DNA from 2 places in the Ensifer sp. 22460 genome. Region 1 is predicted to be linked to the other one. Evidence: riboswitches for the same ligand, from Rfam matches in the RefSeq annotation. Region 1 holds a riboswitch; the other holds the start of a gene.
What was found. Region 1 has a riboswitch for cobalamin ahead of ACTJKM_RS01230 (aromatic ring-hydroxylating oxygenase subunit alpha). Riboswitches for the same ligand answer to the same signal wherever they lie in the genome.

Region 1 (5,284 bases):
GATGTCGGCGAGAATGCATCCGGCGTCCGCGACGATCACGTTGCCGACCGGATCCACGTCGCGAATCCGGTTCAGCCGTTCGAGCGAAAGCACGATGTCCGCTTTGCCTTCCCGCGGGATCTGTCCGGCCACGTGGCCGGTGTTGCCGCCCTGCGGTACGATCGCGGTGCGGGTCGCGCTGGCGAGTTTCATGATGCGAGAGACTTCGTCGACCGAACCGGGGCGAAGCACCATCGGCGTCGTGCCGCGAAAGAGCCCGCGGGATTCGACGAGATAGCGCGCCTTGTCCGCTTCGGCGGTGAGCGCATTGGCGCTGCCGACGATCTCGACGAAGGAGGCGATGAGTTCAGGAGAGGGAAGGGTCGTCATGAGTCTGCCTTCGCACTGCGCTTGAGCGCGCTATCGGATCGGTCGATCTGAAGACACGATCCTCGGTTCCTATCGGCTGCGATCATAACCGCAATCGCGGCCGTCCGGTGAGGGCGGGGTGCGGAGGAGAAGCCGCACGCGATCTCACCCTCGCGGCGCCGCCGCACGCTGCAGCCGGTCGATGATCGCTTCTCCCAATCCTTCCGAAGGGATCGGCCCGAAGGCGATCGTCGCAGCGCCACTGGCGTCGGCCCGCTTCATGTAGTCGAAGAGATTGGCTGCCGCTTCGTGAAGATTTCCGGTCGGGCTGAGATCGAGAACGATGGCCGCCTGTTCCTCGCCGGCGATCCGGCCGCCGCCGAAGCGGATCAAGGCCTCGCCCGCACGCACATCGGCAACATCGAGCCTGACGGCCGCGCCGGGCGCGTAGTGGGAGGCCAGCATGCCCGGCGCCTCGATCGTTGCTCCCGCCGTTTCCGGTCGGATCACCGGACGATCGAGCAGGCGCTCGATTTCTGCGGCATCGAGGCCGCCGGGGCGGAGCAGCCGGATCTCGTCGCCATCGACCTTGATGATCGTGGACTCCAAGCCGATTTCGGCCGGGCCTGCGTCGAGGATCAGTTTCAGCTTTTCGCCGAGATCCGCATCGACATGGACCGCACTGGTCGGGCTGATCTTGCCCGAGGTGTTGGCGCTGGGCGCTGCGAGCGGCCGCCCGAAGCGGGCGATCACCCGGCGCGAAAAGCCGTCGGGCATGCGGATGCCAAGCGTGTCGAGGCCGGCCGAGGCCAGCGCATGCACGCTGCTATCGGGCCGCTGCGGCAAGATCAGCGTCAGGGGTCCGGGCCAGAAGGTTTCCGCCAGGCGTCGGGAAATCGGGTCGAAGCGCACATGGGCCTCGGCCATCGCCATGTCGGAGACATGCGAGATCAGCGGATTGAAGCGCGGCCGGCCCTTCATCTCGTAGATGCGGCTGATCGCATCGGGATTGGTGGCGTCGGCGGCAAGGCCATAGACGGTTTCGGTGGGAATGGCGACCGGTTCGCCTTTGGCAAGAACGGCGCAGGCGCGTTCGATCGCGCGGTCCGGTTCCCTGCCTGTGTCGATGATCTCTGCCATGCCGTTTCCTTTCCGACGCTTCCTTAACGGACGTGCCGGGAAAACAGAACGATTTTTTTGGGGGCGTTCGGTTGCTGCCTCAGAGACTGCGGATGATGCGGCGCAGCGCGGAGTCCCGGGCACCCAGCATCAGCACGTTCTTGAGAGCAACCTTGGGGTCGTCCGTGCGGAAGAGGAGCCCGTTGTCGCGGACGTTGCGGTTGATGACCATCTGTCCGTCTTCGGCGTTCGGCTCGATCGCGACCGCGAAATACATGCGGGAATAGCCGCTCTGGATACGGTCGAAGAAATGCGTCTCATCACCAAGGTCGCTGAAGAAATTGGCGAAGTAGAACGACCAGGTGATGTCCTTGGAAGGCGTGACCGCCGTCCGCGCCGCCGTCACATGGCAATAGCCGAGATGCGGCTTGCCGACGAGCGTGCGGTGAAAAATCAGCTTGGGAAACTGGATCGAGGCATGAAAGCCGTTGATCCGCTTGTGCGTCGTGTCACCGGCGGTCGCGAGCTTCTTGCCGGTCCTGTCCGCGACTTCTTCGTAGCTCAGATACCGTCGCTCGCTCGGCAGCCATTGCCGGCGGTTGATCCTGCCGGTGCGCAGAAACTCGGTGTGAACGGCCGTCTTCGGCATGACCGCCGGCGGCTTCTCGGCCGCAGCGTCGTAATATCTGAACTTTGCCATGATCGTCAGTGTGCCATCTGCCTGCCGGACATCTTCGTCCGCCGGCAAGCCTAGTGGCTTATGGTTAATGAAGGATTTCCTTTCGTTCGCGGAAGATGCCCCTGCACATTCATGGGAATGTCGCAAACGGGCGAAGCCTTCCTGTGTCTGCGTCATGTCAGTCACAAAAGACGGCATCTGCCCAATTTTTGATCTATCTATATGTTTATAAAGTGAAAAATTCTCGATTCCGTTTCCAGAAGGCGGTTTCGATCGTGTCGTCATTCTGGAATTGAATGTCGCTATCCGGCGCCTGCCGAGGCGCCTTCCGCGCTTACATATCCTTACTCAAGGTGTCGTCTTCCAAAGGGGAAGGCGGAGAATTGGGAAGCCGGTCAAATCCCGGCGCTGCCCCCGCAACGGTGGTGGAGCGAAAGCCTCGGCAAAAGGCCACTGGACGGTTTTCCGTCCGGGAAGGCGCCGGGCTGGTCCTTCGAAGGACGGCTCCTGAGCCCGGAAACCAGCCTTGACAGACATAACCGTAACGGGTTGCGGCGGGCAGCCGGATCGGAGCCTAAGACGCATGGGTGCGCGCCCGTGCGGGTTCCTGTCCTGCCTCTCCGAAACATGGCGCATGAGGACAGGACATGGATACCAAGACCGATATGCTTCGCAAGCTGAAGGGCCGGCGTGACGGCTACAGCCTCGATCGGGCCTTCTACATCGACCCCGACTATTACCGGCAGGACCTGGAAAACATCTGGTATCGGGATTGGCTGTTCATCGGCCACGATTGCGAAATCCCGCGGGCCGGCAACTATTTCACCGTCCAGGTCGGCGACTATCCGGTCGTCATCACCCGCGATCGCCAGGGCACGATCCGCGCGCTCCACAACTCCTGCCGCCACCGCGGCTCCCGCGTCTGCACGCAGCACAAGGGCTCTTCGGCGAAGCTCGTCTGTCCCTATCATCAATGGACCTATGAGCTCGACGGCTCGCTGCTCTTTGCGCGCCAGATGGGCGAGGACTTCGACAAGGCTGCCCACAGCCTGAAGCAGATCCATTGCGAAACGGTCGGCGGCTACATCTTCATCAACCTGTCGGAGACGCCGGCGGATTTCGCCGCCTTCCGCGAGCTGGCATTCCCCTACCTCGCGCCGCACCGGCTGGGAGAGACCAAGGTCGCCTTCGAAAGCACCATCATCGAAAAGGGCAACTGGAAGCTCGTTTGGGAGAACAACCGCGAGTGCTACCACTGCGCCGCCAATCACCCCGAACTCTGCCGGACCTATCCGGAAGCGCCGACCGCGACCGGGGTGCAGGGCGCCAAGGACGATCCGGTGATTGCCGCCCATTGGGCGAAGTGCGAGGCCGAGGGCCTGCCGAGCGAGTTCCGGATGTCGCCGACCGGCCAGTTCCGCGCCGCGCGCATGCCGCTGGTCGATAATGCCGAAAGCTACACCATGTCGGGTGCGCCCGCCGTAAAAAGGGCGCTGTCGGCCGATGTCAGGCAGAAGCAGATCGGCACGCTCCTGATGTTCCACTACCCGACGACCTGGAACCACGTGCTTTCGGATCACGCCATCACCTTCCGCGTGTTGCCGCTGGGGCCGGAACTCACGCAGGTGACAACGAAGTGGCTGGTCCACAAGGACGCGGTCGAAGGTGTCGACTACACGCTCGAGGATCTGACTCATGTCTGGACCGAGACCAACGACCAGGATCGCCAGATCGTCGAGGAAAATGCCTTCGGCATCCGCTCGCCGGCCTATGAGCCCGGTCCGTATTCGCCGGAGCACGAGGGTGGCGTGATGCAGTTCGTCGAATGGTACTGCAAGTTCATGGAGCAGCGCCTGCAGGGCGATGCGGCTCCGCTCTCAAAGGTCGCCTGACATGCAGATGGCGTCCTCCTTCCATCATTTCGACGAACTGCATGTCTGGATCGACCGGCAGCAGATGCTCGAATGCACATCGGCGGTTGTCGAAACCGCCGATGTCATGACCTTCACCTTCCGTGCGGAGAAGCCCGCCTGGTTTCGTTATCTGCCCGGCCAGTTCGTCACCCTCGAATTGCCGGTCGCCGACGAACCGGTCATGCGCACCTACACCCTGTCGTCGACGCCATCGCGACCGCTGTCGATTGCCGTCACGGTGAAGGCGCAGGCCGACAGCGTCGGCACCCGCTGGATGTTCGATCACCTGAAGCCGGGCATGAAGCTCCGGGCTTTTGGACCGCTCGGAGATTTCAGCTTCGTCCGTCATCCCGGCGAAAAGTACCTGTTTATCTCCGCCGGATCCGGCATCACCCCGATGATGTCGATGACGCGCTGGATGGCCGACTGCGTGCCGGAGACCGATGTCACCTTCATCTCCTGCGCGCGCCGGCCGGACGACCTTCTGTTTCGCTCGGAGCTCGAGGTTCTGGCGACACAGATGTCCGGGCTGAACCTCGGCTTCATCGTCGAGGGGCACGAGGCGCGTCACGGCTGGCATGGCCTGCGCGGCCGCATCGACGGTGCCAAGCTACCGTTGCTCGCTCCCGACTTCCAGGAGCGCACGGTGTTCTGCTGCGGTCCGGAACCGTTCATGCGCGGTGTGCGCGAGATGCTGAAGGCAGCCGGCTTCGACATGGCCCGCTATCACGAGGAGAGCTTCCAGCCGGCGGCAGCACCTGCCGCGGAAGAGATCGCCGTGCGCGCCGGTGCCGGCGATGATGGTGAGGTTCAGGCGGCCAAGGTCGCCTTCACCATGAGCGGCAAGGAGGTCGAGGCGAAACCCGGCCAAACGATCCTGCAGACGGCACGCGCCAACGGTGTGAGGATCGGCGCTGCCTGTGAGGGCGGTATCTGCGGCACCTGCCGGGTGATGAAGGTCGCGGGCGAGGTCGAGATGAACCACAATGGCGGTATTCTCGATGACGAGATCGACGAGGGTTACATCCTCGCCTGCTGCTCGCGGCCGCTGGGAGATGTCCAGATCGAAGCCTGAAGGATCAGGGCGTGTTGCAGGGCGCAGGCTTGATTGCAACGCGCCGTAGATTGTCGGCATTGGCAACCGCGCCGATACAACCGCCCTGTGCCGCGTCATCGGCGGCGACCGCCACCTGTAGGGCGCGCTCGTGGCGAGCGAAGTCGATCG
Region 2 (5,284 bases), on a different contig from region 1:
ACGCGCAGTTCCCCGACGCCGGTGTCTCGCTCGGGCCGGCGGACAGTGCCTTCAGCGCACCGGCCGCCTTCTGGGCCGCTGGTGGGACCGGGATCGAGCAGAGCCTTGCCTATCAGGACTTTTTCGCAATCGGCATGACGGACCGGATTCGGGCGGCACATCTGATCGCCTTCTACAGCCGCCAGCTGAGTGTGGTTCTCGGCGCGCTCTATCTTGGCGCGGGTCTTCAGGCGCAGATCGCCGGGCTTCGCTTCGAAGAGTGGACCCGCCTTCACCATGATCGGGAAGTTGCCGGCAAGCGTTATCATTTCCGCCTCGGTGTGGCGGAAGGGCCGCAGGATGCCGAAGGCATCAGCGCTTTCGAGCGCGGCTTCACGGCCCATCTGGCGCCGGTCATCGCGGTCCTGAAAAAGCGCACCGGGCTTTCTTCCGGGGCGCAGTGGCGGCTGGCAGCGGATTCCCTTGCCGGAGCGTTCCTGGAGATCGGTCGCGCGATCGGTGACGAGGCGCGCGGCATGGCCGAGGCGCTTGCGATCGTCAAGCGGCGGGGCTCGCGGTTGTTCTCGGAAGAGCTCTGCTACGAGGAGATCTCCGCGGTCGATCCGGCAAGCGGCGCGCAACTGTCGCGCCAGTATCGGATCCGTTGCGGCTGTTGCCTCTACTTCCAAACGGAGGGTGGCAGCTTCTGCGATACCTGCGTCCTGCTGGAGCCGGACGATCGCCGCGCGCGGCTGGCCGCGCATCTCATGCAAAACGGCGGGGCTTGAACCCCGCCGTCGTTTGTTCAGGTGCCCACGGGGGCGCGTGATCGGCCGGGTCAGTTCGCCCTGGCGAAACGCTCGTTGATGAAGCCGGAGACGACGCCAAGCACGATCCAGAAGGCGAGCGTGGTGGCGAGTGCGGCAACCGCAAACTCGGCGCCGAGCACGGCCGGAACGTTGCTCGTAATATCGACCGGCTGCGGCGCGCCGTAGACGTGCGGCGCGGCGATCAACGCGAGGCCGACGACCTTGGACACGATTTCTTCGCGCAGGACGACGAGATAGAGACCAACTGCGGAGAGGGCGACGGTCGCCAGCCACCAGGTTTGGCGGTCGCCGAGTTCGGCGGCCGGGAAACCCGGCAGTTCCGGCGGCAGGCCGATTGCCGGCAGCATGTGCACGGCAAGCCAGCCGCAGGCGCCCCAGAGCGCGCCGTTCCTAAGCGTGATCGGGTAGCCGATCACCAGGCTGACGCCGGCCAAGAGCAGACCGAAGCCGGAGCCGGTGACGAGGTTGGCAATGAGCGTGCCGGAGAACCGGCTCATGCCGAACATGATGCCGCCTTCCTCGTGTTCGCCCTCATGCGCATAGGCAGGCGTGATCGGCGAAAGCGCGTCGAGCATGGCGGAAAGCGGCGAGACCGCCTTCAGCGACGAATGCTGATCATGGCCCTCGGCGGCGGGTTGCGTCGTTCCAGGCTGTGCAGCGGGCTGTTCGGTTGTGGCCGGAGCCTCGCCTTCGAATTCCTCCGCATGCAGGATCAGCGGGGTTACCCTAAGTTCCTGGGCGCCGGTCATGAAGACACCGGCAATCAGTCCAGCCACGATCGCGGCCAGAAGCGTTCTGACAATCATCTTGAATTCCCTCGATAACGGCAAAAGCCACGCGCTGCGGCGTGGTTTGCAAGCCTTCCCGTTCTGCCATGCGGATGGCCGTTGCACGCCGGACGAACCGGCATGCACAAACACCGACATCCGGCACAGGCCGGATGCGTTCATGTCCGCAGACACTTCGATGCGGAACGTGAGTTACGTTCCGGAACATCGTCTTAGTGGCAGGGGAAGCCGTAGGAGTGGCGGGTGTCGTGCGCGGTGTCGTGCAGCACTGCCGAGTTGGCAAGGCCGGCGCCGAAGACGAGGAATGCGCCGATGAAGAGCGCGATGACGCCAGCGGTCAGACGATCGCTGAGGGAGAGCGGAATGCTCGAAACAGTAGACGTAGCCATGACAACCTCCGTGATGGCATCGGGAAATTCCCGGTGTGGGCCCTATGCCCGTATCGAGTGGCAGGTTTCCTGGCTCACGGCGCTGGGCGGGAAGCCCTGGATCTGCCTCGCCTTCCCAGATCGACCACCCTCTCGTGGTCTCTTCCAGTGGCTTCTTCCGGATCGCTCCGGAATGGCAGATCGACGTCGCTCTACAGTCGCGGGGTCGGCCGTGATGTGAATGCCCAGCATGGGTCCATCCGTCACGTTCCCGTTTACTCCCGAAACACGTTCGCGTCCCGGGAACCAATCGATCCCAGATGATTAGGAGCGTGTCATGGAGTTGTCAATTGAGCCTGCGCCGCCCGCCGCTTCATTAGCGACAAAATCGCGGAGGATCATCTGCTTGTAGGCCTCGACGATGCGGTCGCCCTCGGTGCGATCGACCGACACGGCAAGCCGCATGGTGCAATCGCCGAGATGCATGATCAGGAAAGCGGCGCTATCAATGGTTTCGCGCGGCGCTTCGGGCACAAGCCTAGCCCAGACATCGGCAAGAAGTTTTCCGCCGGCGCGGCTTTGCAGAAGATCGATCTCGCGCAGCGCCTTGTCGGCCTGCATTGCCGACCAGATGTCGCGCATCACAGGCTCGGCCAGGAACATGTCGTAGTAGATGTCGAACAGCACACAGAAAGCGTCGCGTAGTTCCGCGAGCGATGTGACCTTGGCAAGTTCGGCGGCGATGCACTCGTTGCACACGGCATTGTATCGCTCGGCCAGCGTGCGCACGATCGCCGCCTTGTCGGGGAAGTACTGGTAGAGCGAGCCGATTGAAATTCCGGCCTTTTCAGCGACTTCGCTCATGCGCATGGCGTCGCTGCCCTTTTCCTGAATGAGCGCCGTCGCGCAGCTAAGGATCTGTTCGACTCGCTCGCGGCTGCGTTTCTGGCTGGGTGTCCGGCGCAGCGCAGTCTCGTCTTCGGCGGGGACCACGGATGGGCTTGTTTCTGTAATCATGAGTGATGCTCACATTTTGGCTTGACTCTTAAAATACGAGGATTTATCACATTTGCAAATGTGAGAGATGCTCATGTTTGTTGATGAACCTTAGGAGGAAACGATGTCTCAGAAAGTCGCACTGGTTTTGGGCGGTACCGGCAAGACGGGGCGGCGGGTGGCTGAGCGCCTTCAAGAGCGGGGTGTTGCGGTGCGCATCGGCGCCCGTTCGGCATCACCGTCCTTCGACTGGACGGACGAGGCGACCTGGGCGCCTGTGCTCGAAAATGTCGATCGCATCTATGTCTGCTACCAGCCCGATCTGGCGGTGCCGGGCTCTGTCGAGACCATCCGCAAGTTCTCAAACCTTGCCGTCGGCGCGGGCATCAGGCGGCTGGTGCTTCTGTCGGGGCGCGGCGAGGACGAGGCGGAAGCGGCCGAGCGCGCGCTGCAGGCCTCCGGCGCCGACTGGACGATCATTCGGGGGAGCTGGTTCTTCGAAAACTTCAACGAAGGCTTCCTGGCAGAGGGAGTTCTAAGCGGTTCGGTCTTCCTGCCCGTGGATACAGTCACCGAGCCTTTCGTCAGCTGCGACGACATCGCCGACGTCGCGGTTGAAGCGCTTCTCGACGATGATCATGTCGGCAAGGTCTATTCTCTGACCGGCCCGCGGCTGATGACCTTCGCTGAAGCCGTGACCGAGATCGCTGCCGCGGCCAAACGCCCGATCTCCTATCAGGCCGTGCCGGTTGCCGACTTCGCCGCGCAATTGCAGGCTGACGGCGTGCCTGATGACTATGTCGAACTCATCCGCTATCTCTTCACCTCGGTGCTCGACGGGCGCAATTCGAGTGTGACGTCTGACGTCGAGCGCGTGCTTGGGCGGCGGCCGCGCGACTTTGCAACCTACGCCCGCGAGACCGCAGCAACTGGTGTCTGGAGTATTGCCGCATGATCCCGCTGATCCCCGCTCTGGCGTTTGCCGCCGCGATCGGTTCCGGCCTGATGGCCGGGCTGTTCTTCATCTTTTCGGTCTGCATCATGCAAGCCTTGTCGCGGCTGCCGCCGGAGCAGGGGATCGCCGCGATGAACGCCATCAATGTCGTCATCCAGAACCCGATCTTCCTCAGCGCCTTCATGGGCACGGCGCTGCTCGGCCTGGCGCTGATCGTCGTCGCGTTCATTTCGGGTGGCGAGGGCCGATGGCTGCTGGCCGCGGGCGGCCTGGCCTATGTCGTCGGCGTGCTTCTGGTGACGATCGTCTTCAACGTGCCGATGAACGACGCACTTGGGGCCGCTGCACCCGGGCAAGCTGCAATCGACCTCTGGCGTGAGCGCTATCTCACCGACTGGGTCTGGTGGAACCACGTTCGCACCTTCGCATCGATCGGTTCGCTGGCGCTCTTCATCCTCGGTTTCGCCCGCACTTGACAAAAAGCGCCGGCAAGGCCGTCATTCCTTGCCGGTGCACCCTTCTGAGGTCTCGTCACCTCGGGCGGTCAGCGCTTGGGGATGCGCGCGTCGTACTGCTCTTCAAGCTCAGCAAACTTGCTCCAGAAGGCTGCAGGCTGCTCTCCTTCCAAAAGGTCGCGCAACAGGTCGAGATGCACGTGCCAGCCGGCGGAGAAGCTCGTCATGATGCCGCGGTTGGCGATCCGGGTATGGGTGACGATCAGCAGCACCTTGTCGCCGCGCGGGCTGAGTTCGAAGCGGACCTCGGAGGGCGTATCCGTGCCTTCGTCCCAGCTATAGGCGAGCAGGCGCGGTGGCTCCCAGGCGAGCACATGCCCGTGCTTGCGAACCTCGCCGGCGTGATCGGCGTATTTTTTCGGCGGTCGATCATCCTCTGTCGTCAGTTCCGAATGGCGGAAGACGTGTTCGACCGCTGCACCCTCGGAAGAGCCGATCGTTCCCGATGCCATCCAGAGCCGGCGCTTGTTTTCCTCTGTCAGATAGGACCAGACCCGCTCGATCGGGCCGGGAAGCAGGCGTTCGATGCGCACCGCATCGGGGGCGATGACGCGGCCGTAATCGGCGCTGGCAAAGGCTGTGGCAGGCGATGTCATGGCTTTTCCTCCGTATCGTTTTGAACAGTTGCGTCGTCGGCGAGAAGCAGCGCCTCAAGTGCGTCAATGCGCGTTCGCCAGAAGGCTTCGTAGTGGCGCATCCACTCCATACCTGCATGCATCGGCGCTGCATCGAGGCGGCATACATGCGTGCGTCCTTTCACTTCGCGGCGCACGAGACCTGCTCCTTCCAGCACCTTGATGTGCTTCGATGCCGCGGCCAGCGAGATCGAGAAGGGGGCCGCAAGCTCGCCGAC

Region 2: another riboswitch for cobalamin. It lies ahead of ACTJKM_RS05765 (CbtB domain-containing protein); the one in region 1 lies ahead of ACTJKM_RS01230 (aromatic ring-hydroxylating oxygenase subunit alpha).

The regions. Positions count from the first base shown of each region.
Region 1 is NZ_JBQENZ010000001.1:245,139-250,422, reverse strand. Features, by position in the region: gene ACTJKM_RS01245 (FAD-binding oxidoreductase) at 1-369, opposite strand, end outside; gene ACTJKM_RS01240 (L-threonylcarbamoyladenylate synthase) at 514-1,488, opposite strand; gene ACTJKM_RS01235 (DUF6656 family protein) at 1,568-2,167, opposite strand; cobalamin riboswitch at 2,481-2,689, shown strand; gene ACTJKM_RS01230 (aromatic ring-hydroxylating oxygenase subunit alpha) at 2,794-4,038, shown strand; gene ACTJKM_RS01225 (hybrid-cluster NAD(P)-dependent oxidoreductase) at 4,040-5,134, shown strand; partial or broken gene ACTJKM_RS01220 (glycoside hydrolase family 25 protein) at 5,280-5,284, opposite strand, start outside.
Region 2 is NZ_JBQENZ010000003.1:317,264-322,547, reverse strand. Features, by position in the region: gene ACTJKM_RS05775 ((2Fe-2S)-binding protein) at 1-767, shown strand, start outside; gene ACTJKM_RS05770 (CbtA family protein) at 818-1,615, opposite strand; gene ACTJKM_RS05765 (CbtB domain-containing protein) at 1,810-1,986, opposite strand; cobalamin riboswitch at 2,029-2,291, opposite strand; gene ACTJKM_RS05760 (TetR/AcrR family transcriptional regulator) at 2,290-2,982, opposite strand; gene ACTJKM_RS05755 (NAD(P)H-binding protein) at 3,086-3,916, shown strand; gene ACTJKM_RS05750 (anthrone oxygenase family protein) at 3,913-4,392, shown strand; gene ACTJKM_RS05745 (SRPBCC family protein) at 4,461-5,027, opposite strand; gene ACTJKM_RS05740 (ArsR/SmtB family transcription factor) at 5,024-5,284, opposite strand, start outside.